2 linked regions of the Beijerinckia sp. 28-YEA-48 genome follow. The protein of the gene in region 1 binds, or shares a complex with, the protein of each later gene. Links are inferred from orthologs where the notes say so. Each region holds a gene or a part of one and is shown in the gene's direction. Other genes may lie near its edges.

What was found.
Region 2: the proteins of BLW50_RS00525 (region 1) and uvrB are in contact, whole or in part, in a crystal structure (PDB 7EGT), measured with the Thermus thermophilus proteins. The link is inferred for Beijerinckia sp. 28-YEA-48 from one-to-one orthologs. Residues at the interface, in WP_096412145.1 of Thermus thermophilus: His654, Arg656, Phe657, Gln666, Asp668, Glu669, Lys680, Arg681, Leu682, Ser683, Lys685, Tyr686, Ala687; in WP_096411307.1 of Thermus thermophilus: Glu23, Leu25, Arg26, Asp27, Gly28, Glu29, Arg30, Phe31, Arg55, Glu326, Asp327, Phe328, Glu379, Ser382, Gln383, His398, Gly400, Arg401.

What each region holds. Positions count from the first base shown.
Region 1 is NZ_FNSI01000001.1:116,512-119,737, reverse strand. The notes cover bases 3-3,048. They hold BLW50_RS00525 (ATP-dependent helicase), read left to right. Parts: upstream 3-384; coding sequence 385-2,712; downstream 2,713-3,048. Other genes in these bases: BLW50_RS00520 (hypothetical protein), read right to left, coding at 2,951-3,048; BLW50_RS00530 (hypothetical protein), read left to right, coding at 3-186. Also shown: more of BLW50_RS00530, read left to right, coding at 1-2; more of BLW50_RS00520, read right to left, coding at 3,049-3,211. UniProt on the Escherichia coli protein: A helicase with DNA-dependent ATPase activity. Unwinds DNA duplexes with 3'-5' polarity. Translocates on single-stranded DNA with 3'-5' polarity. Initiates unwinding more efficiently from a nicked substrate than double-stranded DNA.
Region 2 is NZ_FNSI01000001.1:5,489,993-5,493,354, forward strand. Bases 1-3,182 are described here. They hold uvrB (excinuclease ABC subunit UvrB), read left to right. Parts: upstream 1-388; coding sequence 389-2,977; downstream 2,978-3,182. Other genes in these bases: BLW50_RS25805 (hypothetical protein), read left to right, coding at 1-316; BLW50_RS25815 (MDR family MFS transporter), read right to left, coding at 3,046-3,182. In the rest of the region: more of BLW50_RS25815, read right to left, coding at 3,183-3,362. UniProt on the Escherichia coli protein: The UvrABC repair system catalyzes the recognition and processing of DNA lesions. A damage recognition complex composed of 2 UvrA and 2 UvrB subunits scans DNA for abnormalities.

The sequences.
Region 1 (3,226 bases):
ACCATTCAGGGGCTCGGCATGCTGCTGCCAAGCCAAATCCGCGTTTATCGCGAATTGCGTAAGCCGAACCCCGATCCGGCCCATATTGCCGCCATATCCCGCAACTATTTCTATCTGGTCGCCAGCCAGGGGGTGCTACAGGTGGCGATCATGGTCATCATGGCGCGCTTTCGCATGGGGCTATAAAGGCTGGAACCCGACGGAAGCGTCATTCGACATTCCCGCCGCGACACCCCACATTTAGGCTGATTGATTCGTAGAAATGGCCGAAATTCCGGCCTTCCGTAGAATTTGCACAGAGCTTGGACCTTGGCCGAACCCTTTTCCTTTGACGATGCCGACGAACCTGATTTCACCCGCGCGCCCACCCCGCGCGCCGGGGGCATCGCCGCACGCGCCCAAGCCAACGTTCAAGCCAATCTTCAAGCCGCCATGGGCGTGCCGCGCTATGTCGAAGCGCTCAATCCCGAACAGCGCGCCGCCGTCGAAGCCATGGACGGCCCCGTCCTGGTGCTGGCAGGCGCCGGCACCGGCAAGACCCGGGTGCTGACCACACGCATCGCCCATATCATCGCCACCGGCCGCGCCCGCGCCCATGAAATCCTCGCCGTCACCTTCACCAACAAGGCGGCGCGCGAGATGAAGGAACGCATCGCCGGCCTCGCCGGCCCAGTCGCCGAAGGCATGCCCTGGCTCGGCACCTTCCACGCCATCGGCACGAAAATCCTGCGCCGCCACGCCGAACTCGTCGGCCTCAAATCCGGCTTCACCATTCTCGATACCGACGATCAAATTCGCCTGCTGCGCCAGGTCATCCAGTCGGAGAATATCGACGACAAGCGCTGGACGCCGCGCGCGCTCGCCATCCAGCTCGACAATTGGAAGAACCGCGGCCTCGGTCCCGCGCAAGTGCCTGCCGGCGAGGCGGAAGCCTTCGCCAATGGCAAGGGCCGCCATCTCTATGCGCTCTATCAGGAGCGGCTGAAAATCCTCAACGCCGCTGACTTCGGCGATCTGCTGCTCGAAGGCCTGCGCCTGTTGCGCGAGAACGCCGACGTGCTGGCCGATTATCAGCGCCGCTTCCGCTACATTCTGGTCGACGAATATCAGGACACCAACACGGTCCAATATCTGTGGCTGCGCCTGCTGGCGCAGGGCACGCCGGATCGCCCGCGCAACATCTGCTGCGTCGGCGACGACGATCAGTCGATCTATGGCTGGCGCGGTGCCGACGTCGACAACATCCTGCGTTTCGAGAAAGACTTTCCCGGCGCGACCGTCATCCGCCTCGAGCGCAATTACCGCTCGACCGCGCATATCCTCGCCGCCGCAGCTCATCTCATCGCCCAGAACCAAGGCCGGCTTGGCAAGACGCTCTTCACCGATGGCGACGATGGCGAGAAGCCGACGGTCACCGGCGTGTGGGATTCGGAAGAAGAAGCCCGCAACATCGGCGAAGACATCGAGCAGTTGCAGCGCAAGGGTCAATCGCTGGACGAAGTGGCGATCCTGGTGCGCGCTTCCTTTCAGATGCGCGAATTCGAAGAGCGCTTCGTCACGCTCGGCCTGCCCTATCGTGTAATCGGCGGCCCACGCTTCTATGAGCGCGCCGAAATTCGCGACGCGCTCGCCTATCTGCGCTGCGTCGCGCAGCCCGCCGACGATCTCGCCTTCGAGCGCATCTTCAACGTGCCCAAGCGCGGCCTCGGCGACGCTACTTTGCAGATCCTGCACGATCACGCGCGTCGACAGAAAATCCCGCTGATGCAATCAGCACGCGAGCTGATCGAGACCGAAGAACTGAAGCCAAAGCCGCGCCAGACCATTCGCGCGCTGATGGATGATTTCACCCGCTGGTCGGCGCTCATCGAGGGCAAACCGCACCACGAACTGGCCGAACAAATCCTCGAGGAATCCGGCTACACCGACATGTGGCAGAAGGACCGTTCGGCCGATGCCGCTGGACGCCTGGAAAACCTCAAGGAACTCGTGCGCTCGATGGAGGAGTTTCCCGACCTCGGCGGCTTCCTCGAGCATATCTCCCTGGTCATGGATGCGGAGAACAAGGAGGGCGGCGAGCGCGTGTCGATCATGACACTCCATGCCGCCAAGGGCCTCGAATTCGAAACCGTCTATCTACCCGGCTGGGAAGAAGGCCTCTTCCCGCATCAGCGTTCGCTCGACGAACAGGGCCGCGCCGGCCTCGAGGAAGAACGCCGGCTCGCCTATGTCGGCATCACCCGCGCCCGCTTGCGCGCCAAGATCTATTTCGCCACCAACCGCCGCATTCGCGGCCTCTGGCAATCGACGATTCCATCGCGCTTTCTCGATGAACTGCCGGCAGCCCATGTCGACGTGGTGGAGGGTGGCCAGACAAGCTATGGCGGCTATGCCGCATCGCGCTTCAACGCGGTCGACACCTTCGGCTCGTCCTACAACACGCCCGGCTGGCAGCGCGCCCAAAAAAGCGGCGGCTTCAGCGAGCGCGGCAAATCCAACTGGAACACGCCATCCAAGCGCGGGCCGCAGACGATCGAAGGCGAACTCGTCGCCAAATCGAGTGCCTCGTCGGCCTATGCCAAAGGCACCCGCGTCTTCCACCAAAAGTTCGGCTCAGGCACGGTCTCGGCTGTCGACGGCAACAAACTGACCGTCGACTTCGACAAGGCCGGCCGCAAGATGGTGCTGGAAGGCTTCGTTCAGGCGGCGTGAGCAGACACCACACCGTCATTGCGAACGCAGTGAAGCAATCCAGGAGCGCGCGGTACTGCTCTCAGTGTCATTCCCGACGCGCGAAGCGCGAGCGAGAATCCAGAGCCCGCAGTAAAGCGTTGCATCATCACTGCAAGTAGCACTTTACCACTCGCTCTGGATCCCCGCTCAGCCGCTGCGCGGCTGTCGGGGATGACACCGAGGGTGTTTCGACAGCCTTCTAATCTCAGAAAGAACTTTAGCGCGGCGCCTGTTTCGTGCAGGTCGCCGCCTTGCGCACGCAAGCAATGCCCACTGTTGAACATTGCGGCTTGCCGCTCGCGCTGCGCGCGCAGGTCTGGCAGGCATCGGTCCATTCAAGGCACGAGGCATTGCGCACGCCCCAGGCCTCGATGGGCGCAAGGGACGGTTTGGGCATGGGCGCGAGCTTCGGCGCGTCGGCCAAGGCCGGAACCGCGAACAGGACAAGAAAAAGGGCCGCGCGAATCATGATGCCCATGATAGTCGCGCAGCC
Region 2 (3,362 bases), 5.4 Mb from region 1 along the record:
GCCGGTCGAGATCATTCCCGGACTGAAAATGACACTTGGTGGCAGTTCGCAAATGCTGCTGCTGGCGATCGTGCTTGGGTTGTGGAACGGCGCGCAGATCGCCGTGACTGCGACGATGGTGAGCCATATGGCGATGCGCTTCGTCCAGATGACCAGCCCGACCGCCTATGCGATCGCCGGGGGCATCAGCGGCGCCGTCTATGATTATGGCATGGCGATGCTGACCGGGGAGTCCAGCAATGTTCTGGTCACCGCCGCGACCGGTCTGGCGGCGGGCTTTCTTTATCGGCGGTTCGCGGGCTTACGCTCCGGATAAAACCTGCACTGCTGACAAAAACTGACAGGATTGCGGCTTTTCCCAAGGCCTGACTCCCCCCATATTGCCGGCATGGCCAAATCACCCAGCAAGTCTCCGAAAAGCCCCGTGCGGCCGACGCGCGCCAAGGCGTCGCGTCCCGACGTCCAGCCGCTCGACGAGCATCTCGCCAGCCTGCTCAATCCAGCGTTGAACGAACCGCGCGGCGGCTTCGGCGAGGCGCCGCAAAAAGGCTTCGATGCCGGGACGGCCGAGGGCATCGATCCGACCCTGGCCAAAACCTTCCTGCCGCAGCCCACTGGTCGTTCGCGTTCGCGCAAGCCGGAACTGACCGGCGCGACGGCGACGGTCGAGTCCCTGAAGGAATTGCTCGAACAGGGCGATCCGAACCTGCGCGAGGAAAAGCCCTGGACGCCGCATCGCCCGGCCCGCCCGGAAAAATCGGAAGGCGGCATCCCTTTCAAACTGGTGTCCGAATATGAGCCGAAGGGCGATCAGCCCAGAGCCATCACCGAACTCGTGGCCGGTGTCGATGCAAGGGAACGCGATCAGGTGCTGCTCGGCGTCACCGGCTCGGGCAAGACATTTACGGTGGCGCAGGTCATCGCCCGCACCAATCGGCCGGCGCTGGTGCTGGCGCCCAACAAGACCCTGGCGGCGCAGCTCTACGGCGAGTTCAAGAGCTTCTTTCCCGACAATGCCGTCGAATATTTCGTGTCCTACTACGACTACTATCAGCCGGAAGCCTATGTTCCGCGCACGGACACCTATATCGAGAAGGAATCCTCGATCAACGAACAGATCGACCGCATGCGCCACGCGGCGACGCGGTCGCTGCTCGAACGCGACGATGTGATCATCGTCGCCTCGGTCTCGTGCATTTACGGTATCGGCTCGGTCGAGACCTATACGGCGATGACCTTCTCGCTGAAGCTCGGCGAGAAGATCGATCAGCGCCAGCTCATCGCCGATCTTGTCGCCCTGCAATACAAGCGGTCGCTTGGCGATTTCTCGCGTGGTCTGTTCCGCGTGCGCGGCGATACGATTGAAGTGTTTCCGGCGCATTATGAAGATCGCGCCTGGCGCATCGGCTTTTTTGGCGACGAGATCGAGACCATCGCCGAATTCGATCCCTTGACCGGACACAAGACGCAGGATCTCGAGTTCGTCAAAATCTACGCCAATTCGCATTACGTGACGCCGCGTCCGACGCTGATCCAGTCGATCGCCGGCATCAAGTCCGAAATGAAACAGCGGTTGGGCGAATTGTATAACGGTGGCCGGCTGTTGGAAGCGCAGCGGCTGGAACAGCGCACTATGTTCGATCTGGAAATGCTGGAGGCGACGGGGTCCTGCGCCGGCATCGAGAACTATTCGCGCTATCTCACCGGCCGCAAGCCGGGTGAACCGCCACCGACCTTGTTCGAATATCTGCCCGACAATGCGCTGGTCTTCGCCGACGAGAGCCATGTCACCGTGCCGCAGATTGGCGGCATGTATCGCGGCGACTTTCGCCGCAAGGCGACATTGGCCGAATATGGCTTCCGCCTGCCGTCGTGCCTGGACAACCGGCCGCTGCGCTTCGAGGAATGGGAAGCGATGCGGCCGCAGACCGTGCATGTCTCGGCGACACCGGGCAGTTGGGAGATGGAGCAGACCGGCGGCGTCTTCACCGAACAGGTGATCCGCCCGACCGGCCTGATCGACCCGCCGGTGGAGGTGCGCCCGGCGCGCGCCCAGGTCGATGATCTCTTGGGCGAAGTGAAGGAGACGGCGCTCAAGGGTTATCGCACGCTCGTCACCGTGCTGACCAAGCGCATGGCCGAGGATCTCACCGAATACCTGCACGAGAACGGCGTGCGCGTGCGCTACATGCATTCGGACATCGATACGATCGAGCGCATCGAAATCCTTCGCGATCTGCGCCTGGGCGCTTTCGATGTTCTGGTGGGCATCAACCTGCTGCGCGAAGGCCTCGACATTCCCGAATGCGCTTTAGTCGCCATTCTCGATGCCGATAAGGAAGGCTTCCTGCGCAGCGAGACCTCGCTGGTGCAGACCATCGGCCGCGCGGCGCGTAACGTCGACGGCAAGGTGATCCTCTATGCCGACAAGGTGACGGGCTCGATGGAGCGCGCCATGGCCGAGACGACGCGCCGGCGCGAGAAGCAGCTCGCCTACAATAGCGAGCATGGCATCACGCCGGAATCGATCCGCCGTGGCATTCAGGACATTCTTGGCTCGGTCTACGAGCAGGATCACGTCACGGTCGATACCGGCGTGGCGAAGATCGCGCTGGTTGGGCACAATCTCAAGGCGACATTGGCCGATCTCGAACGCGAGATGCGCGAGGCAGCGTCCAATCTCGACTTCGAGCGTGCGGCCCGCATGCGCGACGAAATCAAGCGCCTGCAGGCGACGGAGCTGATCATCGCCGAGGATCCGCTGGCGCGCCAGCAGGCGGTGGAAGACGCGGCCGGCGCCTATCAGGGCGAACGCAAATATGGCCGCGCCGCCAACACGCCGGCTACGTCGCGCATCCGCAAACCGACGGACGAGGACATGGGGCCGCATAATTTCGGTGGCGGCGAAGCGCGACCGAAGAGCACCGGCGGTAAACCAGGTTCGCGCGGTGGCAAATCGCGGCCGTTCCGGCGGTGATTGTGGTGTCATACCGGACACGCCGCAGGCGTGATCCTGTGGGCGTGCGGTAAAACTGACGACGATGACTACATCGGCCCGCTGCCGGCGCGCAGCGGCCGTTCCTTGATGAACAGCATGCACAGGGCGGCGGCAAGCGAAAGCACGGCGCCGAGCACGAAAATGGACGAGAAGCCATTTTCGATGATGCTGCGATAGGCATCCGCCTCGCTGGCCGAGAACAAGCGGCTCGCATCGCCGCGCATCAGTGCGATGCCGGGATCGGCGCCCAGCTTCTCGTGGCCGGGTATGGTGATCGCGCCTGCCGTCAGCGCGCTGATCAGAAAGGTGGAGAAGACGGCGACACCGAAGGCGCCGGCGAGAGAGCGGAAAAACGTCATGCCGC